3 regions of the Streptomyces sp. NPDC026062 genome follow, and region 3 is predicted to be linked to each of the others. Evidence: riboswitches for the same ligand, from Rfam matches in the RefSeq annotation. Region 3 holds a riboswitch; each other region holds the start of a gene.

Region 1 (7,764 bases), on a different contig from region 3:
CCGTCCTCCTCGTCGATGCCGAGACCGTGGGCGAACGGCAGCACCCCGTAGGACGGCCGGCCCGTCAGATCGCGCAGCATGTCCAGACCGGGCTCCAGCAGCGAGACGTCGCCACGGAACTTGTTGACCAGGTAGCCGGCGATCAGCGACTGGTCCTCGGCCGAGAGCAGCGCCGTCGTACCGAAGAACGAGGCGAAGACCCCGCCCCGGTCGATGTCGCCGACCACCACCACCGGGAAGCGTGCCGCCCGTGCGATGCCCATGTTCACGATGTCCGTGCGCCGCAGATTGATCTCGGCCGGACTGCCCGCCCCTTCGCAGATCACCGCGTCATACGTGCCCCGAAGCTGCTCCAGGCAGTCCACGACGGTGGACAGAAGCGATTCCTGCCGGCCGCCGTGGTAGCCGCGCGCGCTCATCTCGCCGACCGGACGCCCCATCAGGACGACCTGGCTGGAGCGGTCGCTGCCGGGCTTGAGCAGCACCGGGTTCATCAGTGCGGTCGGCTCCACCCGGGCGGCCTGGGCCTGCATGGCCTGGGCACGGCCGATCTCGGCGCCCTCGCGGGTGACGAAGGAGTTGAGTGACATGTTCTGCGCCTTGAACGGCGCCACCTTCACGCCCCGGCGTACCAGCCAGCGGCAGATGCCGGCCGTGACGACGCTCTTGCCCGCGTCCGAGGTGGTCCCGGCGACCAGCAGCCCGCCGCTCATGTCGGTCTCCGTTCGGGGAGTCGGGGTTGTGGGAGTGGCGCTCCGGAGGGCCGGGACCCCGGGAGCCGAGTGCCTGCGGTGCGGGTCCCCGCGATCCTTCGTGCCGCGAGCCCCGCACCCAGACGGGCGGCCACGCTCACGCCGAGGGCCAGGGCGCTCACCCGGCGCGACAGCCGTACGGCCCGTTCGATGTCCCCGGGCTCCACCGCGCGGCCCGTCTCCCCGTTGAGTACCGGGCGGTGCTCGACCCGGCCGCCGTAGGCGAGCGTTCCGCCGAGGCGTACGCCGAGCGCGCCCGCGAACGAGGCCTCCACCGGACCCGCGTTGGGGCTCGGGTGCTTGGCCGCGTCGGCCCGCCAGGCGCGCACCGCTTCCCGTGGCCGCCCCCCGGCGGCCACGGCGAGCAGGGCCGTCAGCCGGGCGCCCGGCCAGCCAGCGAGGTCGTCGAGGCGGGCCGAGGCCCAGCCGTAGCGCAGGTAGCGGGGGGACTTGTGGCCCACCATCGCGTCGAGCGTGTTGGCGGCGCGGAATCCGACGAGTCCGGGGACCCCGCCCAGCGCACCCCAGACGAGGGCGCCGACGACGGCGTCCGAGGTGTTCTCGGCGACGGACTCCACGACGGCGCGGGCGATCTGCGGCCCGTCCAGGGACTGCGGGTCGCGGCCGCACAGATGCGGCAGCCGCTCACGGGCCAGTTCGATGTCCCCGGCGGTCAGGGCATCGCCGATGGACCGTGCCTCGCGGCCCAGCGACGTGCCGCCGACGACGGACCAGGTGGCGGCTGCGGTGAGGGCGACGGACCCGGCGGGGTGGCGGCGCAGGGCGCGGGAGGCCAGTGCGGCACCCCCGGCGGCGCCTCCGGCGCAGACCAGGGTGTGCAGGGCGCCCCACCCGCGGTGGTCGCGCCACAGACGGCGTTCGACGCCTGCCGCGGCCCGCCCGAAGGCGGCGACCGGGTGCCCCCTGCGGGGGTCACCGAGCAGCAGATCGCCGATCAGACCGGCCGTGGCGCCGTACGCGAAGATGCGATCGGCACGCACGGGTCAGCCGGCCGTTGCGCCTCGAAGGACCTTGGGGCCTGTTCTGAGTTGCACAGGAGCGAACGCACGGCAGCCGGGCATGGCGAAATGTCCTCACTCAGGGTCCGCGCCCTGGTTCGACGTGACGGCGACGAGAGTCTCCTGGCTTCCGGATCCGCAGTTCCCCCGGCCTTCCAGTCCGCTTGCGTGGACCGTGACTTCCCGTGGTGGGGGACTGCTCCCCGGTGACAGTGGCGGGACCGCGCCGGATTCGCACCGGCTTCCTCTGCTGTCGCCGTAATGGCTCCGGCAGTCCACCACGCTCTGCGAACGTCCGTCAACTTGCCGTTGACCTGCGGAGGTGCAGTGTGCGCAGACGCACATCGGGCCGGGTGCGCACGAAGTGCGTCCGGCCCGATGCGGGTGAGCTGGGAGGGGCGGGTGTGACGTCAGGCGACGATCAGATAGATGCCGTAGGCCACCGCGGCGGCGCACAGTCCGAAGCAGACGTACCCGCCGGCGCGGGCCAGCCTGAGCGATGTGCCCGCCGGCCCGCCTGCCGGGCCGCCCTGGGCGGCCGGTTCCGGCTGCTTGGAGAGGCCGACGATGCCGAGGGTGAAGAGGCCCACCAGGGCGACGGTGGCGACGAGCGAGACGCCGAAGACGGTGCCGAGGGCTGCCCAGTCGATGTTCATGGTGATCTGTCCTTACCGGAGGCTCTGGGACCGTGGTGGGTCGTTCAGACCGTGGCGGGTCGGGCCGGGTCGGAGACCGGACCGGCGGGGGCCGGGATGGTGGCCGTGAGGTCGTGGGGCTGAGCGGCCGCGGTGGGCGGCGGGCTGACGGCCGCGATGGCCGTGGTGACGACACCTGCGGGCTCGGCTTCCGCGGCGGCCGGGGCGACGTCGTCGTGGCCGACGGGCTTGCGCCGCGACAGCAGCCAGATCGCACCGGAGCCGGCGACCAGCAGCGCCGCGACGACCACCACACCCCAGGTGCCCTGCTTGGTGAGGAACTCCGCGCCCGCACCGACCAGACCGGCGGCCGGCAGCGTCAGACCCCAGGCGACGAACATCCGCGTGGCGGTCGACCAGCGGACCACACCGCCCTTGCGGCCGAGGCCCGCGCCCATGACGGCACCGGAACAGGACTGGGTGGTGGAGAGGGAGAAGCCGAGGTGCGAGGAGGCCAGGATGACCGTGGCCGCACTGGTCTGGGCGGCGAAGCCCTGCGGCGGCTTCAGCTCGGTCAGGCCACTGCCCATGGTGCGGATGATGCGCCAGCCGCCCAGGTAGGTGCCGAGTGCGATGGCGAGACCGGCGCACACGATGACCCAGACCGGCGGGTTGGAGCCGGGGGCCAGGACGCCACCGGTGACCAGGGCGAGCGTGATGATGCCCATGGTCTTCTGGGCGTCGTTGGTGCCGTGGGCGAGCGATACGAGCCCGGCGGAGGCGATCTGCCCGGCGCGGTATCCCTTCGCGGTGGCCTTCTCCTGGGCGCCGCCCGTGACCTTCCCGCCGATGCGGTACGTCAGCTTGGTGGCCAGCAGCGCTGCCACACCGGCGACGACCGGGGCGGCGACCGCAGGGAGCAGCACCTTGGTGACGACGGTGCCGCCGTCGACCGACGACCAGCCGGCGGACATCACCGCGGCGCCGATCAGGCCGCCGAACAGTGCGTGGGAGGAGCTGGACGGCAGGCCGACCAGCCAGGTCAGCAGGTTCCACAGGATGGCGCCGACGAGCGCCGCGAAGATGACCTCGGTTCTGAGCCCGTCTTCGTTGACGATCCCGCCGGAGATCGTCTTGGCGACCTCCACCGACAGGAAGGCGCCCACGAGGTTGAGAACGGCGGACATGGCCACCGCGGTCTTGGGTTTGAGTGCGCCGGTCGAGATGGTTGTGGCCATCGCGTTGGCGGTGTCGTGGAAACCGTTCGTGAAATCGAACACTAGAGCTGTCACGATCACAATCGCGAGCAGCAGCGTGATGTGTTCCATTTACCCAGGCAATCGTTCGACGTCAGTGGCACGTGGACCGTAGGCAATCTGGGTGAACGGAAGATGAACTGGGCAGGGCGTTGCGGTGACCCCGACCGGGGCGGCGCAGTCCCATGTGTCCGCCGTGCGACGGCGTGATTCCGCTACAGGCCGGTGTGGGCCCGGGATCCGGAGTCCGGGCGGGCCTTCGGGGGAGGGGCGGCAGCGGGCCGCTCATCCGTGGAAAGGATCTTCGAATGAGCAGCGAGTGGCGGGATTCGATCGAACAGGCCTGGGACGCGGTCGTTGCCGCCGCCCGCAGAACGGCCACCGAAGGGCTGGTCGTGGGCACCTCGGGCAACGTCTCGGCACGGGTCGGCGCGACCGTACTGGTCACCCCGAGCGGAGTGCCGTACGACCGGCTCCGTCCCGGGGACCTGGTGGGTGTCGATCTGGAGGGGAACCAGGTCCTCGGTGAGCTGGTCCCCACCAGCGAACTCCCGCTCCATCTCGCGGTGTACCGGAACACCGACGCGGCGGCCGTCGTACACACCCACGCGGTGCACGCCACGGCCGTCTCCACCCTGGTCGCCGAGGTGCCGTCGGTCCACTACGCCGCCGCGATGCTGGGCGGCCCCGTCCGGGTCGCTCCGTATGCCCGGTACGGCACCGAGGAACTGGCCGGAAACATGCTCGCCGCTCTGCGCGACCGCACCGGCTGTCTGCTGGGCAACCACGGCACGGTCACCTACGGCGCCACCCTCGACGAGGCGTACGACCGCACCGCCCAGCTCGAATGGCTGTGCCGCCTCTGGCTCACCGCGAGCTCCGTACCCGGCCGCACCCCGGCGCTGCTCACGCCGGAACAGCTGGGCGAGGTCAAGGAGGCACTGAAGGGGTACGGACAGCGGCCGGACTGAACCACATACGGACCGGGCCAGGCCGGGGACCGCCCGGCCCCGCCCGCCGCCCGGCCCCGCCCGCCGCCCGGCCCCGCACACCCGGCCCCCGGCCGGGCGCCCCCGTGTCGGCCGGCCCACCGGACGGCCCCCGTCCGCTGGCAGCGTGCGGCGGTGCCCCGGAGACTGAAGCCGTGCGCCCCGCTACAGCAACGGCAGCTGCCGTCACCTCCATCCTCGGCGTCGGCGCGGCAGCGGTCGCGGCCGGCCGGTACGCCGGTGGCGTCGCCCTCAAGACGCCGTCCGGACGCCCGTTGCCCGCCGACCGCAGACTCACCGTGCATGCGACGGCGGCCGGTCAGGTCACCCTGACCCGGTCCTTCACGTCGCTGCGCCCCGGAACCTACGGACTGGTGGGCGACGACGTCCACGCCGTGGTGGGACCGGTGGCCGACCAGGCCCACCAGGCCCCCGACACCGTCGTGCGCCGACTGGAACGCGTGAACCGCGGCACCCTGCGCCCCGGCGCCAAGGTCCGCATCACGCCGGAGGTCCACACCGGTGACCCCGCCACCGCCCTCGGCCTCGACTTCCGCGAGGTGGAGATCCCCGGCGAACTCGGCGGCCTGCCCGCCTGGTTCGTGCCGGGCCCCCGCGACACCTGGGTGATCGCCGTGCACGGGCTCGGCACCACCCGGGAACACCCTCTGAACGTGACGGGTTTCCTGCACGGCCAGCAGCTGCCCGTTCTCGACCTCGCCTACCGGGGAGACGCCGGGGCACCGCGCTCCCCGGACGGACTGGCCCACCTCGGCGAGTCCGAATGGCGCGACCTGGACGCGGCCATCCGCTTCGCCGTGCGTTACGGAGCCGAGAAGGTGGTCCTGCACGGCTGGTCCACCGGCGCCTCGATGGCCCTGCACGCCTGCGCCAACTCCGCGCTGCGGGACCGGATCTGCGGCCTCGTCCTCGACTCACCGGTGCTGGACTGGGCCACCACCCTGCGCGCCCTGGCCGCGGCCAACGGCGTCCCGTCCGCCGTGCTGCCCCTCGCCGTCCGTGCCGCCCAGGGACAGACCGGACTGCGCGGAGCCAGGCTCCTGGACACCTCGCTCCCCGCGACCCTGCATGTCCCGACACTGATCTTCCACGGACCCGACGACACCCTGGCCCCCTGGCAGCCGTCCCGGGAGCTCGCCGCCCGCCGCCCCGACCTGGTCGCCCTGCACGCCGTACCCCAGGCTCCGCATGCGGCGATGTGGAATGCCGACCCGGCTCACTACGAAGAGACGCTGCGGCGCTTCCTCACGCCCCTGATGTGAGCTGATGTGCCGCTTCGGCCGGTTGGTCCCGGCCGGTACGGCCGCGCCCCGGCACCGGTGATCCGGGTTCCGTTTGGGCTTTCGGGCTGTCAGAGGCAAGACTGCTCCCCGTGACGTCCCGTACCCCGCGCGACTCCAGGCTGCGACTTGTCCGCCCGCGACCCCTCGCCACCGCTCGCAAGGCCGTGACCACCCGGCGCACCAGGCCGGCGCCCCGCCCGCCCGAGGGCACCCCGCCCAGGGCGGAACTGGCCCGCCAGGCCAGGGCCGCTCTCGCCGACGCCGTACGGATCGCCCGCTGGGCGGCCGGCGGTGCGAGCTCCGGCACACCTCCACTGGCCGCCCAGGCGCTCGAACGGGCAGCGGCCGCACTTGAACTCTCCCCGGCCCAGGTGAGTTCCGGCTGGGACCGGGCCAGGCTCGCCGGACTCGTGGAACTGCACGGGGACACCGCCCGCCCCGGCTGGCGGCTGCGTGCCTGGGACCGCGACGACTCCGCCGTGCTCCGAGGCTGGGTGGCGCTGTTCGACGCCTGGTCGCTCGTCCACCCCGCACCGCGGGACATCGAGTCCACCGCCGTCGCCGAGGCCGTCGAGGCCGTGCCCCAGGTGCTCTCCCTCCTCCAGCTCTCGGCGGGCCCGGTCACCGTGCCCGCCCTCCTGGACCTGCTCGGCCAGCGCGTGGCGGAACTGCACGAGGAGCGCTGCGAGGTCCCGTACGGGCCCCAGGTGCTGCCCGCGCCCGCCGCACCCGCGCCCACCGCCCATCCCGCAGCGCTGGTCGCACTCCTGCTGGACTGGGCTCTGGAGGGGCTGGCCGCGGTCGGCGCCCTCACCCTCGGCGCCGGGACCGCGACCCTGACCCCGCTCGGCAACTGGGCGGTCTGGGTCAAACTGGAACAGATCTGCGTCGCCGCCCAGAGCCCCGCCGGGAACATCGAGCAGTCCGCCGCCGACATGCTGCTCGGCTGCGCCCGCCTCACCCCCGGACCGGCCCGCGCCGAATACCGCGCCTGGCTCGCCGCCCGCCCCGTCGGCAGCGCCGTCGCCGAACTCCTCGGCGTGGCCCGGGGCGAGGACGCCCTGCTGCGCGGGCTCGCCTTCGAGGCGCTCCGTGTCGTCGGCGCACCGGCGGAGCCCGAGGTGCGGTCCGTCGTCGCCGATCCGTCGCTGCGCCCCTACGCGCTGCTCTGGCTCGCGGAGTACGACGGGGCCGATCCCGAGGACGCGCAGGAGGTCCTCAGCCGGGAGGAGGCCACCTGGCTCTGGGTCGACACCGCGGCGGCCGTGGCCGACCACGGCGAGACGGGACTGCTGGTCCGCCACCTCGACTCGGCGGTGCAGGGCACGGTCCCCGCGCTGCTGGACGAGGTACGGGCCGTCGGCCACCCGCGCACCGTCCAGGTCCTGGTGGCCCTGGCCGCCGCGCACCCCGACCCCGCACTCGCCAAGGCGGTCCGCAAGGCGGCCTTCCAGGTCCACACCGGCGGAGCCTGAAACGGGCCGGGCCGGGCCCGGTTCACCGCCGAACGGCCACGGGCCGCACCCCGGGGGAGCTCATCCGTCCCTCTGGGCAGCCCATCCCCCCGAGGTGGATGGGCTCCCGTTCGGCCCGCCGCCCCGGAGGCGTACGTCCCGAAGCCGGGTCCCGCTCAGCCCGCCGCCCCCGGGGCGTACGTCCCGAAGCTCCACACATTGCCCTCCGCGTCCCGGGCCATGTACTCCCGGGATCCGTAGTCCTGGTCGGTCGGGGGCATCAGGACCTCCACCCCGTGCTCCACGGCCCGCGCGTGGTGGGCGTCGACCTCGTCGACCACGACGTAGACGCCGG
Region 2 (7,764 bases), on a different contig from region 3:
GCTCGGCCTCGGCCTGGTGGAACCCGCCGAGGGGCCCGGAGCGAACTGGTCGACGGTCGGCTGGGAGCAGGCCGCCGAGCTGCGCCCGGACATCGTGCTCGCCGACGTCCGGGCCCACGCCACTCCGCTCGGCGAGCTCCGGACCAACGAGCACTGGGCGTCGATCGAGCGCTCGGCGCGGGTGGTTCCCTGGAACCCCGAGCCGGTGTGCAGCGCGCACGCCCATGCGCGTTTCCTGGCGCTCGTGGCCGACGCGCTGGAGGCATAGCCGAGTCACGGGGCGCACCCGGGCCCCCGGCCCCGACGTTCGCGGCGCCGGCGTCACGTACGGCCACGGGTGTTGGCGCGGGCCGCCCCGGCAGTGGCCGGATCCGTCCGTGCGCGGCGGGACCGGGCTCCACGGGTGCGCGGACAGTGACCTCTGCCAGGATGCGCCGGAGCGGTCCGTACACGGCAGGACCGGCTCCGCGCGTTCGCCGGCGGTCACCGCTGTCAGGACGCCCACGCCATCGCACCACGGGAGACATCACCCTCATGCTCGACAGACAGCACCTGCTGGTCATCGGTGAATGCGTCGCGGACATCGTCCGGCTGCCGGACACGGCCGACCGGGTCCATCCGGGAGGCAGCCCGGCCAACGTCGCGTACGGCCTGGCCAGGCTCGGACACGGTGCGACGCTGCTCACTCAGCTCGGGGCGGACGACAACGGGCGGCTGATCCGCGACCACCTGACCGGAGCCGGGGTCGATGTCCGCACGGACGGCGCGACCGCCCCCACCCCGTCCGCCGCCGTGGCCCTGGACAGCACCGGAAGGGCCGCGTACACCTTCGAGATCACCTGGACGCTCGGCGCGGTCCGGCCGGACACGGCGCCCCAGCACCTCCACACCGGGTCGATCGCGGCCGTGATGGAACCGGGAGCGGCCACCGTCGTCGCGGCCGTCGAATCGCTGCGGACGGGCGCGACCGTCAGCTACGACCCCAATGTGCGTCCGGAGCTGATGGGGGACCACGGGGCCGCCGTGCGCAGGGCCGAGCGCTGTGTCGCGCTCAGCGACGTGGTCAAGGCCAGTGACGAGGACCTGGAATGGCTGTATCCGGGCGAGGACCCGGTGAAGGCCGCCGAGCGGTGGCTCGCCACCGGCCCGGCCGTCGTCCTCGTCACCCGGGGCGCGGACGGAGCCTGTGCGGTCCTGCCCGACGGGCCGGTGACCGTCGCCGCGCCGCCGGCCGAGGTCGTCGACACGGTGGGCGCGGGGGACGCCTTCATGTCCGGCACCCTGCACGCACTCGCCGCACACGGACTGCTCGGCGCCGCCGGCCGGGAGCGGCTGCGGGCAGTGGACCGGGCCACGATGGGGGACGTCCTGCGGCACGCGGCGGCGTCGGCGGCCGTCACCGTCGCCAGGGCCGGCGCCAACCCGCCCGACCTGGCCGAACTGGACGCGGCACTCGGCCGGATGTGAACGCGGCGGTGCCACCGTCACCCCCCACGGGGACGGCGGCACCGCCGATGCGCCGGCGAGGAGATGCTGGAGCGGTGGCTCCGGAGATGCTGCCCACCCCTCACCGCCCAGCTGTCACCGGCACGGCACCGTTGTACGGGCCGCCCGTTACTCGGGCATTACAAGGCGGTCCCGGCGGCGGGGCTACGCAGGTGCCGCCGGACGCGGTGTGCTGTCGTCGAGGAACTCGACGACAGCCAGGACGAACAGGGCGCACAGGGCGATCCACACCGTGACCAGACCCGTCGGCCGGTCCCACGCCACCAGCACCGCGACAGCCGCCACGACCACCGTCCAGTTCAGCGGCCGCCTCGCCCGGTGCACCCATCTGCCGACCGGACCGCCGGTGACACCGGCCGCCTCCCGGACGGCCCCGATGCCACCGCTCCACACCGCCTTGACCCGGGTCGCGGCCCGGCCCGCGCCGGTGAGCCAGGCGGCGAGCGCCACCACCGCGCCGACCGTCACGACCAGCCGGACCCCGGCCCGCAGATAGCCGGCCAGCGCGTCGAAGACAGCGCCCGCAGCCGGCTGCGAGACGTCCGGGGGGAGGCTGTCGAGGTAGAAGGCACGTCCTGCCCACAGCCCGAGCCCGAGCAGGGCGGCGCACGCCGCTGCCGCGAGCGCCGCGGTGACCAGTGCCCGCCGGCGGCGTACCGCGAGCAGCACCCCGCCCGCCGCCACCACCAGCGTGACCACGGGAAGCCAGAATCCGAGGAGTTCGAGCGCCCGGAAACCCTGCTTGGCCTTGCCGACCGAGTCCGAGGTCAGGATCGTGTAGTCGGTGTGGATCTCCGGGATCCTCCCCGCGACCGTCAGGCCCCGGTCGACGAGACGCTGCTTCACCCGGTCGATGACCGGGGCGAGGTCCAGGGTGACGGTGTCGTCGGTCAGCTTCACCGCGCCGCCGCCCTCGCCGGTCAGCGCCTTCACGACGGCGGAGTGGGCGGACCTGTTGAGGCTGCTCCACACCCGCGCGAACTCGTCGCCGGCCACGAACCGTTCCACGGTGCCGCGGACGAGGTTCGTGATGCCGGCGGTCAGCGGGTCGCCGAGCCTGCGGAGTGCCTTGTCCACCACGGGCCGGTCGGCCGGAGCGACGTCCGCCAGCAGCGCGTCGATGTCCAGATGCACCATGACGGCATCGGTGACGCGTGTGGTCACCGCCGCCTGCACATCGGGGTCGGAGGCCAGCGGCTCCACCATCTTCACGTAGCGGTCGGTGTTCCCCGCGACATCGCTCGCCCAGCTCGACACGATGCTCAACGGGGTGAGGACAGCCGCCACCAGGATCAGCAGGACCGCGAAGAACGAACGCACACGAGGCCGGGAGCGGCCCGTGGCCCGGATCTCCAGCTGCGCCACCCGGGCGCGCAGGGCCTCCAGTTCGGCGTGCTCGTCCGTCGCTGCCGACTCGTCGGGGTGCCGTTCCATGCCCCAAGGGGATGTCCTGGACGCCCGCACAGCGCGGCGAATTACTGCATACGGGTGACGAGTGGTGGCCGGGCGGGTGGCGTCGGAGACCCCGCCGGGCAGGGGAGAATCGATTTTTGTAGCAGGCTGCGGGGTGTCCTGGACGATTTCCGATCGTTCCCGCTTGTATGACCACACTTCTCCGCAGCGCCGGACCCTCGGGAGCCGGAACCCGGCCGTTCGCCGGCCCGCTCACCACCGCGCTCCTCGGTCCGGACGCCCAGCGCGAGCACGGCTTCTGGCGCCGGCTCGTCGCCACGGATCCGTTCCGCCGGCCCGTCTGCCCCCCTCCCGGCCTCGCCCCCGAGGAGCGGCTCGCCCTTGCCCACGCGCGGCTGCGCAGGCTCAACAGCGCACTGGACAGCGCCGCCCGCCCGGCCGCCGACCCACGAGCCCTGGCCGCTCTGCACGAATGGATCGCCCCGGTGGACCCGGCACTCGCCACCGTCGCGGGCATTCACTACAACCTCTTCCTCGGCAGCCTCCTGGACAACGACGCCGACAGCCCCCGCGATCTGTCGGACTATCTCGACCTGCGACGGGTCGGCACCTTCCTCTGTACGGAGGTGGCCCACGGCAATGACGCGGTCGCCGTCGAGACGACCGCCACCTATGACCCGGACCGGGACGGGTTCGTTGTGCACACCCCGCACTCCGGCGCCCAGAAGTTCATGCCCAACACCAGTCCGGCCGGCGGCCCCAAGTCGGGACTCGTCGCCGCCCGGCTGATCGTCGACGGCGTGGACCAGGGGGTCTTCCTGCTCCTTGTGCCGCTCACCGACGCCTCCCGGACCCTGCCCGGGGTGAGGGTGCGCCTGCTGCCCGCGCGGATGGGCAGTCCGGTGGACCACTGCCTGACCTCCTTCGACCAGGTCTTCGTGGACCGCGGCGCGCTGCTCGGCGGCGCGCAGGGGCGGGTCGGCGACGACGGGGTGTTCCGCAGCGACACCACAGGACACCGGCGCCGCTTCCTCACCTCGATCGCACGGGTCACCACCGGCCGGATCTGTATGAGCGCGAGCGCGGTGGGCTCGGCACGGGTCACGCTGGCCATCGCCGTCCGCTACGGAGGCCACCGCTTCGTCTCCGGAAGCCGCTCGGCGCCTCCGGTGCCGGTGATCGCCCACCGCAGCCACCACGGTCCGCTCGCCGAGGCCATGGCCACCGTCTACGCGATGAGCCTGCTGCACCGACGTGCTCTGGACCGCTGGGAACAGGTGGCGACGCGGCCGCCCGCGGAGCGGGAGGCCGCCGAGCGGCTGGTCGACATCGCCAAGGGGTGGATCACCTGGCAGGCCCGGTCGGTGATGGTCGAGTGCCGGGAACGGTGCGGCGCCCAGGGACTGCTGGAGAACAACGGGATGGCCGAACTCGTCACCGGGATCGAGGGCGCCATCACCGCCGAGGGCGACAACCTGGCCATCCACACGCGGGCTGCCGCCGGACTGCTCTTCGACGCGGCACGCGCGACGCGGGAGGAACCGGCCGCAGGCCCGCCGGACGGTGACCTCACCGATCTGCGCTTCCTTCGCCGGCTCCTGGCGCAGGCGGAACACATCTGGTTCGACAGGGCGGCCGCACGGCTGGCCCGGGTGCCGCAAGGCGGCCCGCTGGAACGCTGGAACGCGGCCTCGGGGCCCGCCCTGCGGGGGACCGAGGCCCATGCGGTCCGGCAGGCGGCCGACGCGTACGAGACCGCGATCGCGGAGCTGCCCGCGGGAGCGGCCCGCGAGCGGCTGGGTGAACTGGCCCGGCTGTTCGCGCTGCGCCGGGTCGCGCGCGACAGCGGAGATCTGCTCGCCGCCGGCCATCTGACCGCCGGCCAGGTCGACGGGCTCACCGATGCCATCGAGCAGCTCGTCGCGGCCGTGAGCGGTCATCTGCCCGAGCTGGCCGATTCCTTCGCGCTGCCCGGGGAACTGCTCGCCGACTGGCCCATCGCGGGAGCCGGCTACATGGACGCGTACGACGACCCGGGCGCTTCCTGGAACACCACGGGAACCCAGGAACCCGCCGGGAGGACGCGATGACGGGCACACCGAGGCAGTCGGCCGCCGTGCTGCCGCGCCGGGCGGCGGACGCGGTCCGGTGTCTGGGCGTCCGGGGAGTCCTGCTGGCCTTCTGGGGTACCGCGGCTGTGCTCTCACGGTGGTGTGAGGGAGCACACGGCCAGGTTGGCGAATCGGTTCGCCGCAAGGCGTAGCCGGAGAAACGCTGCCTGGCCGGTCCCGCGCCGGGGCGGTGCGTACGGCACCGCCCCGGCGCCCCACGGGCCGGACCCCCGCGACCGGTCACAGGCGTGCGTACGGCACCGCCCCGGTCCGTACGGGCTGGACCCGCACGGCCGGTCACAGGCGTGCGTACGGCACACCTCCGGCTTCCCTGGCCGGACCCACACTGCAGCTGAGCTGCGCAGAGGGTCGTGGTAGCGTGCCCGGAGCCAGTCGAACTCCACCTAGGAGTCAGGGAATCCGGTGTGAATCCGGAACTGACGCGCAGCGGTGAGGGGGACGGGCGGGGCCACGGCCACTGGGAGACCCACGGTTTCCCGGGAAGGCGTCCCGTCCGCGTGAACCCGAGTCCGAAGACCTGCTGGCACCCACGGCCCGGTACCGGGCCGCGGAACTCCGTACACAGGGCCCCGCGCATGGGCCCAGAGACGCCGAGGTACTCCGTGCCGCCCACAGCCGGCCCCGCCCGCTCCTTCGCCCTGCTCACCGCCGCGCTGATCCTGCTGTCCGCCTGCGGCGGCGGCTCGGGCGGCTCCGCAGCCAAGTCCGGGGGAGCCGACGGCTATCCGGTGGTCCTGACGAACTGCGGACGGACCGTCACCGTGGACGCGCCCCCCGAGCGCGCCGTGCCGGTCGACCAGGGATCGACCGAGATCCTGCTCTCGCTCGGCCTCGCCGACCGGCTGGCGGCCACGGCCACCTGGACCGACCCCGTACTGAAGGGGCTGGAGAAGGCCAACGCCGGTGTCCCGAGGCTCTCCGACAACCGCCCCTCGTCGGAGAAGGTCCTGGACCAGGAACCCGACTTCGTCAGCGCCTCCTTCGAGTCGACGCTCGCCAAGGGCGGAGTCGCCCCCCGCGAGCAGTTCGAGGAACTCGGTGTCCCCACCTATGTCTCGCCCGCCGACTGCACCGCCAAGGACAACAGCAAGGACGGCGACGGTGTCCGCACCGGCGCCCTGACCATGGACAGCGTCTACGGCGAAGTGCGCGACCTGGCCAAGGTGTTCGGCGTACCGGAGCGCGGCGAGGAACTGGTGGCCGGGCTGCGCGCCCGGGTTCGTGAGGCGACGAGAGACATCGACGCCTCCGATGCCTCACTGATGTACTGGTTCGCCAACTCCGAGGCTCCGTACCTGGCCGGCTGCTGCGGGGCGCCCGGCATCATCACCCGGGAGCTCGGTGCGAAGAACGCCTTCGACGACACCCACGAGGAGTGGCCCCAGATCAACTGGGAGACCGTCGCCGACCGCAACCCGGACGTACTGGTGATCGGCGACCTGACCCGCAAGTCGCAGACCGCCGAGAGCGCGGCGAAGAAGATCGCCTTCCTGGAGTCCAACCCCGCCACGAAGAACATGGACGCCGTCCGCGACAAGCACTACGTGCTGCTCAGCGGCCAAGCCATGAACCCCACCATCCGGACCGTCGAGGGCGTGGAGCGCGTCGCCGCCGGGCTGCGCGCCTTCGGGCTCGCGGGGTGACGGACACCGAACAGGCCGCGGCGCCGCCCGCGTACGCGGGCACGCACCCCCGGCCCGGCCGACGGGGCTTGCGGGGCCTGCGCGGCGGACTCCTGTGGGCCGGCGGGATCCTGCTGCTGCTCCTGTCCGTCGCCCTCGCCGTCACCATCGGCCCGGCCCGGATCTCCGTGGCCGACGTCTGGTCCACGGTCGCCTCCCACCTCGGTGCCGGTGAGTCGCGGCTCAGCCCGATCCGTGACGGCATCATCTGGAACCTGCGCATGCCGCGCACCCTGCTCGCCGCCGTCTGCGGCGCGGGACTCGCGGTCTGCGGCACCGTCATGCAGTCGCTGCTGCGCAATCCGCTCGCCGACCCGTTCGTCCTCGGGGTCTCCTCGGGAGCCTCGACCGGCGCCGTCGTGGTCGTCGTCCTCGGCGTCGGCGGGGGAGCGGTCTCCCTGTCGGCCGGGGCGTTCATCGGGGCCTTGTGCTCCTTCGCCCTGGTCATGCTGCTCAGTCACACCCTGGGCGGCAGCACCGACCGCGTCGTCCTGTCCGGGGTCGCGGCCATGCAGCTCTTCTCCGCGCTCACCTCCTTCGTCGTGATGACCGCGGCCGACGCCGAACAGACCAGGGGGGTGCTGTTCTGGCTGCTGGGCTCGCTCGGCGGCGTCGGATGGAGCGATGTGTGGATCTGCTCCGCCGTGCTCGCCGTGACGCTGCTGGTCTGCCTCGGCCACGCCCGGACGCTCGACGCCTTCGCCTTCGGTCAGGACGCGGCGGCCACCCTCGGTGTCCACGTCGGCCGTACCCGGATCGTTCTGCTGTGCACGACCGCGCTGCTGACCGCCGCACTCGTGAGCTCGGCCGGCGCCATCGGGTTCGTCGGCCTCGTGCTGCCGCACGCGGCCCGTGCGCTGACCGGTTCGGGGCACCGCAGGCTGCTGCCGGTCACCGCGCTCGCCGGGGCCGTCTTCCTGGTCTGGGTCGACACCCTCGCCCGGACCGTCCTCGACCCGCAGGAGGTTCCGGTGGGAGTCGTCACCGCCCTGATCGGGGTGCCCGCCTTCGTGCTGGTCCTGTACCGCACC
Region 3 (7,764 bases):
GTCGCCGAACAGGTCGTGCGCCTCGGGAACCCGTACGCGGAAGGAGAGTCCGTTCGGCAGCACGGCGTCGTGGACGAGGAGGACGTCGCAGGGGCGCCTCACACCGGTCAGGGCGGCGGCCACCTCGGTGCCCGGCTCCGGGCCGTCCGGCGCTTCGTCGGGGTCTTGTCGTCGGGCGCTCCGGGGCTGCTCCTGCATGATGAGGCACCTCCGTGGTCTCGGGTGAGAGAGGGGATCAGGACGAAGCGGTCGACCCGGACCCTGAGGTCAGAGACGCCAGGTGGGCCCGGCGGACCGGCGCCGTCTGCCCCTGGACGAGCATGAACAGGCTCTCCCTGGCCAGCGGTTGCGCCGGGTGGTCCAGGTCCGTCGCACGGCCGCCGCCCGCGACGACCGCCGCCGTGGTCACCGTGCGCAGCAGGTCGAGAGCGCGCAGGCGCAGAGCGGTGCGCTCGGGAACACCGTGTTCCGGTGCGGGATGGTCGGCCAGGGCGTAGGCGCGCCGGCGGACCGCGGCCAGTTCGGTCCGCAGTCCGCGCGCGGTCATGGCGGCCTCCGTGCCGGTCGCCTCCAGCACCCGCAGAGCGGCCTCGGCGACGCCGAAGACGGCAGGGGAGACGTTCGAGGCGCGCGCGAGGTCCGTACCGGCCCACCGCTCCCCCGGTATTCGCAGGACGACGGACTCCTGCGGCACCCACAGGCCGTCCAGCCGGAGCGAGACCGTGCGGGAGGACGACACGGCGACCAGCCGCAGGGGGTCCGACGCACACAGCCCTTCCTCGCCGGTTCCGGCGAACGCGAGGACCACCTCGCCGTCGGCGTCGACTCCGGCCAGCAGCATCACGTCGTTCAGCCCCCAGCCGGTGTACCAGGGGACCGTGCCGTCGAACCGCCAGCCGCCGCGGTCGGCGGTGGCCCGCACCGGGACCCGGGGAACGAGCGGACGTGGGCGTACGCGACTCCCGCCAGCAGCCTGCCGCTCGCCAGCTCCGGAAGCAGCCGCTCCTTCGCCGGACCGTCCGACGCGGCGAGCAGCCTCAGCGGGGACTGATGCTGGGCCTGTACGAACCAGGTCGTGCAGCAGCCGGTGGCCAGGGCCTCCTGGATCTCTCGCGCGACCGCGTCGGGGACTCCGGCTCCTCCGTACTCCCGCGGAGCGCTCACCCCCAGTAGCCCGGAGGCGCGCAGCGCGTCCAGGTGGGCGGCGGGGAGGCCGTCCCTGTCGACGCTCTGGGCGGCTGGGGCCAGTAGATCCTTTGAGAGACGGCGGGCCCGGACGAGAAGGGGGTGGTCCTGATCGCCTTCCATCGGAACTCCTCGGTCGGTGGGGCGACGGGGATGATCCGACCGTACCCACTCGCCGGACAGGAGGAGGGCAATCAGGAGAGGTCCACGCGGTCGGGGGACGGGTCGGCACGACGGTCCGGCCTCCGGAGCGGAGATGTCATGGCCCCGCGCCCTTCCCTCCCTCGGGGGGCCACCGTGGTGGCCGCCGTCGGCACCGTCACCGCAGGGCTGGGGCAGGGCGCCGTCTTCACCAACGTGATCGTCAAACCGGCGCTCAACCTGACCGCCTGCGCCTCGGGCGGTCTCGCCCAGCTCACCGGCCCGGCGACCCTCACGCTGCTGCTCTGACGAGTGTCGAGCGGGTCACTGCCGCCCCGGCCCCGGACCGCCTCTCCCGTTCCTCCGAATGAGCCTTCACGACCCTCCGGCGTCTCCTGGCCCCCGGTTGCCCTCTCCCTGGTCCCGCTCGCGGCCTCCGTCACACGCCGGAGGCGTCGGTGACAGCACCGGGCCCAGGGGCCGCACCGAGAAGAAGGAACTGAGCCCGCCCATGCCCGGTCGCCCCATCTCACCGCCCGCGCTGTCGTGGCTGGATATTGTTGGTCATTAAGATATGGCCGTGACGAAAACGCACGTGGTGGCGGCACTGGCCTTCGATGGAATGGCGCCCTTCGAGCTGGGCGTGGTGGTGGAGGTCTTCGGCTTGTCCCGGCCGGAGCTGGGAGACCTGCCCTGGTACGAGCTGCGGGTGTGCGCCGAGGAGCCCGGCCAGGATCTGCGGGCGGTCGGTGGGTTCACGCTGCGCGTCGAGCACGGACTCGATGCGCTGGCCGCGGCGGACACGGTGATCGTGCCGGGGGTGGCCAAGGTCGGGGCGGAGGTCTCGCCCGCCCTGGTGGAAGCGCTGCTGCGGGCCCATGCGCGCGGGGCGCGCTTGGTGTCGATCTGCTCGGGGGCGTTCGCGCTGGCCGCGACCGGGCTGCTGGAGGGCCGTAGCGCCACCACCCACTGGCGCTACGCCCGCGCGCTCACCGAACGGCATCCCGGGATCGAAGTCGATCCCGACGTGCTGTACGTCGACAACGGCGATGTCCTCACCAGCGCGGGCAGCGCGGCCGGTATCGACCTGTGCCTCTACCTGGTCCGGGCCGATCACGGCGCGTCCGTCGCCAACGCGGTGGCGCGCCGCTTCGTCGTTCCGCCGCACCGCGAGGGCGGGCAGGCCCAGTTCATCGAGGCTGCGGTGGGAGAGATCGGTCCCGAGGACGACGGCGTCACGCACAGCATGAACTGGGCACTGCGTCAACTGCACACCCCGCTGTCCGTGTCCGCCCTGGCCCAGGCCGCGTGCATGTCGGAACGCTCATACCTGAGGCACTTCAGCCGCCGCAACGGCGTGAGCCCCATGCGCTGGGTCATCGCCCAGCGAGTGGCTGCCAGCCTGCCACTGCTCGAATCCGGCGAGGGCACCGTCGACGAGGTCTCCGCCGCGGTCGGCTTCGACAGCACCGCGACGTACCGGCACCATTTCACCCGCCAGATGCGGACGACGCCGACGGCCTACCGCAAGACGTTCACCCGCGTCTCCGCGCTCCCCTGAGGGTCACGCCGTACGACTGGCGGAATCTTGGCGACTTCAGACGTTTACGCCACTCGTAGGGCGGGCCCAGGGATCGGAGGATGGAGCCGTCGCCGGCCGGGGGACACCCGACACGGTCCACCCGGCCTCGTCCCGACCAGCAAGAACAAGAGGTTCCCGCCCTATGCCCGTCACCGCTTCCGCAGAGATCACCAGCGTTGTCCTGAGCGTGCCCGCCGCCACCCCGGCCGAGGCCGCAGCCCACTACGCCGCCCGTCTCTCCTTCGAGGCGGATGTCTCCGACGTCCACGCCGATCTGGCATCCGGCGCACCCGGCATCGTGGTGGTCGACACCCGCAGCAATGCCGCCTGGGACCAGGGTCACATCCCCGGCGCCATCCACATCCCCACCGCGCGGATCGCCGACCTGGCGCCGCGCCTGATCGACCCGGCCCGGACCGTGGTCACCTACTGCTGGGGCCCCGGCTGCAACGGCGCGACCCGTGCGGCGCTGGCCTTCGCCCGCCTCGGACACCAGGTCAAGGAAATGCTCGGCGGCTTCGAGTACTGGGTACGCGAGGGATTCGCCTACGACTCCGCCACCGGTGCCGAGCAGCGTCCTGTCGACGACCTGACCGCCCCGCGTTCGGGAATCTCCTGCGCATGCTGAAGGACACCGCACGGCCGGACGGCGTGATCCGTCCGGCCATCGCGGCCGACCTGCCGGCGATAGCTCTCCTGTGCGCCGCCCATGCCGCCTTCGAGCGCGCCGAACCCGTGCCCGCTGATCTCGCCACCCGTCTGGAGCCCGTGCTGTTCTCAGTACATCCGAGAGCGTGGTGTCTCGTGGTCGACCGCGGCGGCGAACTGATTGGTTACGCCACCTGCTCCCGCGAGTTCTCCACCTGGCAGGCAACCGACTACGTGCACCTGGACTGCCTGTTCGTCACCGAACCGCACCGAGGCGAGGGCTGGGGGCGCGCGCTGCTCAACGCCGTGAAGGACGCGGCAGCAGCCCGCGGCGCCGCACAGATGCAGTGGCAGACCCCCGACTGGAACACCGATGCCATCTGTTTCTACCACCACGTGGGGGCCCAAGCCCGGTCCAAGATCAGGTTCTCACTCCCCACTCGCCCGGCAGAAGACCTGCCCCGAGCGCCCGTGGACGGTCACGCCGTCCGGCTGTAGCCGTCCGGACCTTGCCGGTGTGCGCCACGGGGCGGCGGACGGGAGGCGGCGGGCCTACGTTCGCGTGAATCCTTGGCTCCGTTCCACTTTCGCCACGTGCAGCGTGTAGCTCCGATACCACTCGGCACGTCCGCGCTTCTGCGCCGCACGGTGCTCGGCGTTGGTCCGCCACTCGGTCAGGGCATCGGCGTCCCGGAAGTACCCGACGGTGATGCCCAGACCGCCAGGAGTCTGTGCGTGATCCATCCCCAGGAACCCCGGGACGTTCTTCACCAGGTCTTCCATACGGGCATTCGTCTCGCTGTAGCCGCCCTGCTCGGGCGACCGCACAGCAGTGAAGACAGCAACGTAGTAAGGAGGTTCAAAGGCTTCGACGGGCCTGGCGGACACTTCCGGTTGCTCGCTCATCGCGTCACCGTAAGGCGGGACGTGCCGGACGATCCAGCGTCTTTTGCGACGGTTGTGGCCGGCGCCGAGCTCGCGTGGCTGGTGTGCCCGTTCGTACGCGGGTTTTCCGGCGGCGCAGGCGATGGCTCCTGCCGGGGCTACTTGGCGCCGCGCTCCCGACGCGCGCGTTCGAAGTCGGCATTCTGCATCCAGGGACCGTGCTGATCGAGTGCGGCGCAGCCGCCGAGAACGAAGGCGCTCACCATGTTCCGGTACTCGCCGATCCCGTCGACCAGGCTGTACTCGACCCGGTACTCCGGATCCGACCCGCTCTCACCCTCGCGCACCGTGGTGATCCGGGCGATGGAGTCCGCGTAGAAGTGGAGCTGGATCCCTTCGCCCATCCTCTCGTCCTCGATGGTGAACACCTTGTTGTCCGAGGCGGAGCGATCGCCGACGAACTCCCAGAACTCCGCGCCGGCGGTGCGAGGGGAGCCCGAGCTCCACTGCTTCTCGACGCCTTTGTCGTCGGTGAACGACAGGACCGTCTTCCGCGCACTCTCACCGAAGCCGGTGCGGTCGGCGACAGCCTCCTCGGCATCGTCCATGGACATGTTCCTGGAGCGGCCTGCGGCCTCCGAGCACATCAGGAAGACCACGGTACGCACCGCGTCGTCGACGACCTCGGGATGTGCGCGGCGCACGGCCGCGTCGACCGCCGTCGCCATCCGATCCCAGTCGCGCTTGTCCGTGGCGTGCTTTCCCCGTCGCGGATCGCGGCCGATCCGCATCCCGGCGCACGCCTGCTCCGCAGTGGCGATCACACGCATGACCTCGGACAGCAGCGTGGGGTCGACGGCGCCGGGCATCCGTCCGGGAACCGTCGAGCCGTGCAGATACTGGCCCGTGTACTTCAGAATCGCGGCGTCGAGCGGACCGAGTACGGTTCCGCGCTCGGCGCGACGGCGGTTCGCGTGGTACTCCGCAGCTCGTTTCCCGTTCGACGTCTCTGTCGCCGCGCGCATGGCCGTACAGACCTGACCGCGTTCGAGCGAACCGATGTCAGCCCCATGGGCTATGAGCCGGCTTCTGTCCCACCGGATGCGGCGGAAGAGAGCGTCCACATCCGAGGGCGGGGAGAGGAGGACCGGATCCAGGAGCGCGACGGCGGCGGTCTCGTCGAGCCGGCCCCGGGTGCCGGCGTCGTCGCACAGGGGAAGGACCGCACTCCACAGCAGCAGGTGTCTGGCCAGGTCCTCCCGGATCACCGCAAGATGGGCTTCCCCGATCGGGAAGGTGAACGTGCGGGGTTCATGGTTGGCGTCGGCCCCGGCACCGAGCATCAGCCTCAGCTCACCGTCCTCGCGGATCACCTTCGGGATCCAGCCGCCGTCGCGCGTGAAAACGGTGTCTCTCATGGGCTCAGTCTTCCCCATGGGACGAGAGCAGCGGATGCCGGTCGTCCGGTGCTTCGGTCAGGACACCGGCCGGCCGTGCGGCATTCGGCCGAGAAGCGGACGGACGACCCGGCGCAAGGCATGTCAACCGCCCTGCCCCGGCGCAAGTGGCCTGCCGCACCGCAGGCTCCACCGCCCCGACCTGCCGCTGAGCTCCGTGAGCGTCAGCGGTGCGATATCGATCCGCCAGAACGACTGAGGCGGAACGGCCAGCGCATGGACGACCGAGGCCCTGACCACGGCGGGTTCGGCCACCACGAGCACCCGTCCCGGGCCACCGCCGTCCAGCTCGTCGAGCCACGCCCCTGCCCGCGCGCACAGTTCCTCCAAGGACTCGCCATCATGCGGTGCGGCGGAGGGATCCGCGAGCCAGGACGCCACACCTTCCGGCTCGCTCGCGCTCACCTCGTCCAGCCGGGCGCCCGTCCAGCGTCCCAGATCCCAGTCGTGAAGCGAGAGTTCGGGGAGGGAGCGCACCCCGAGCGCGTCGGCGGTGAGCGTGCAGCGCCGGGACGGTCCGTGCAGGGCCCGGTCCGCCGCAGGCAACGTGCCCGCCGCGGAACGCGCCAGCCGGAGGCCGGACTCGTCGAGCGACGCGTCACCCGCGAACCGGGCCTCACGCAGCGCGGCGTTCATCGCCGGTGAGATCAACATCACCCGTACCGTCATGCTCGCCCTCAACTCCCTGAACCAGGGCCACTTGGCCAACCCCACCATGGCATCGGGGCCCGTCGGCCCGCACACCGGCACCATGGCGGCACCCGCTCCCAGGCGGTATCGTCGCGACGACATGACGAAGGTGTGACGGAAGTCCGGTGAGAATCCGGCACGGTCGCGCCACTGTGAACCCGTTTCCGTACGGGAAGTCAGACCCAGCACCTTCGTCTCAGGCACCACGATCGGGACGCGTGTTCCCTCAGGAGGTTCTGCCATGGCTCAGACTGCTGCCCCCGCGACAGCCGTACCCGCCATCACCCCCATCTCGCTGAAGACCATTGCCCCTTGGGCGGTCTTCTTCGGCGTCGTCATGCTGATCCTGCTGTACTTCGTCGGCGCCGAGCAGGGCGCCACCGCGCTCATCTCGGGCGAAGGCGTGCACGAGTGGGTCCACGACGGCCGCCACCTTCTCGGTTTCCCCTGCCACTGATCCATCCGGCTGATCCAGGGGAATCCCTCATGAACTCCATATCTGTCAGAGCTCTGCTGGTCCGCGGCATGCTGGCCGGCCTGGTGGCGGGTGCTCTCGCACTGCTCGTCGCCTACTTCCTCGGCGAGTCCCGTGTCGACGCGGCCATCGCCCTCGAAGAGACACACAGCCATGACCACGGCGGCGGCGAGGAACTCGTCAGCCGCACCATGCAGTCCACCGCCGGCCTGGCCACCGGTGTACTCGTCTTCGGCGTCGCCGTCGGCGGCATCGCCGCGCTCGTCTTCTGTTACGCCCTCGGCCGGATGGGCCGCTTCGGCCCGAGGGCGACGGCTGCGCTGATCGCGGGAGCGGCCTTGCTGACCGTGTACATCGTGCCGTTCCTGAAGTACCCGGCGAATCCGCCGGCGGTCGGCAACCCGGACACCATCGGCCGACGTACCACGCTGTTCTTCCTGATGGTGGTGCTCAGCGTGTTGCTGGCCGTGGCCGCCGTCATCCTCGGCAAGCGCCTGGCCCCACGCCTGGGCAACTGGAACGCCACCATCGCCGCAGCCGCGGGCTATGTGCTGGTGACCGGGCTGGCCTACGCCTTCCTTCCCTCGTTCAACGAGGTCGGAAAGGACTTCCCGGCAGCTCTGCTCTGGGAGTTCAGGCTGGCCACGCTCGCGGTGCAGGTCACGCTCTGGACCACCTTCGGGCTGGTCTTCGGATATCTC

Evidence for each region. A riboswitch is a leader RNA that binds a small molecule or an ion and turns the genes downstream of it on or off. The one in region 3 is predicted to bind cobalamin.
Region 1: another riboswitch for cobalamin. It lies ahead of ACZ4LX_RS31130 (cobalamin biosynthesis protein); the one in region 3 lies ahead of ACZ4LX_RS33300 (CbtB domain-containing protein).
Region 2: another riboswitch for cobalamin. It lies ahead of ACZ4LX_RS09125 (ABC transporter substrate-binding protein); the one in region 3 lies ahead of ACZ4LX_RS33300 (CbtB domain-containing protein).

The regions. Positions count from the first base shown of each region.
Region 1 is NZ_JBVHOQ010000044.1:20,174-27,937, reverse strand. It holds gene ACZ4LX_RS31135 (cobyric acid synthase) at 1-713, opposite strand, end outside; gene ACZ4LX_RS31130 (cobalamin biosynthesis protein) at 710-1,753, opposite strand; cobalamin riboswitch at 1,888-2,019, opposite strand; gene ACZ4LX_RS31125 (hypothetical protein) at 2,182-2,427, opposite strand; gene ACZ4LX_RS31120 (inorganic phosphate transporter) at 2,472-3,734, opposite strand; gene ACZ4LX_RS31115 (class II aldolase/adducin family protein) at 3,971-4,633, shown strand; gene ACZ4LX_RS31110 (alpha/beta hydrolase) at 4,807-5,934, shown strand; gene ACZ4LX_RS31105 (hypothetical protein) at 6,120-7,430, shown strand; gene ACZ4LX_RS31100 (VOC family protein) at 7,586-7,764, opposite strand, start outside.
Region 2 is NZ_JBVHOQ010000007.1:232,652-240,415, forward strand. It holds gene ACZ4LX_RS09105 (ABC transporter substrate-binding protein) at 1-268, shown strand, start outside; gene ACZ4LX_RS09110 (carbohydrate kinase family protein) at 535-1,467, shown strand; gene ACZ4LX_RS09115 (hypothetical protein) at 1,651-2,940, opposite strand; gene ACZ4LX_RS09120 (acyl-CoA dehydrogenase family protein) at 3,108-5,009, shown strand; cobalamin riboswitch at 5,404-5,590, shown strand; gene ACZ4LX_RS09125 (ABC transporter substrate-binding protein) at 5,654-6,694, shown strand; gene ACZ4LX_RS09130 (FecCD family ABC transporter permease) at 6,691-7,764, shown strand, end outside.
Region 3 is NZ_JBVHOQ010000052.1:27,385-35,148, forward strand. It holds partial or broken gene ACZ4LX_RS33260 (acyl-CoA dehydrogenase family protein) at 236-1,308, opposite strand; gene ACZ4LX_RS33265 (hypothetical protein) at 1,447-1,635, shown strand; gene ACZ4LX_RS33270 (helix-turn-helix domain-containing protein) at 1,907-2,887, shown strand; gene ACZ4LX_RS33275 (rhodanese-like domain-containing protein) at 3,051-3,536, shown strand; gene ACZ4LX_RS33280 (GNAT family N-acetyltransferase) at 3,530-4,054, shown strand; gene ACZ4LX_RS33285 (antibiotic biosynthesis monooxygenase family protein) at 4,109-4,462, opposite strand; gene ACZ4LX_RS33290 (DUF6357 family protein) at 4,600-5,859, opposite strand; gene ACZ4LX_RS33295 (histidine phosphatase family protein) at 5,983-6,567, opposite strand; adenosylcobalamin (AdoCbl) riboswitch at 6,691-6,784, shown strand; gene ACZ4LX_RS33300 (CbtB domain-containing protein) at 6,830-7,045, shown strand; gene ACZ4LX_RS33305 (CbtA family protein) at 7,075-7,764, shown strand, end outside.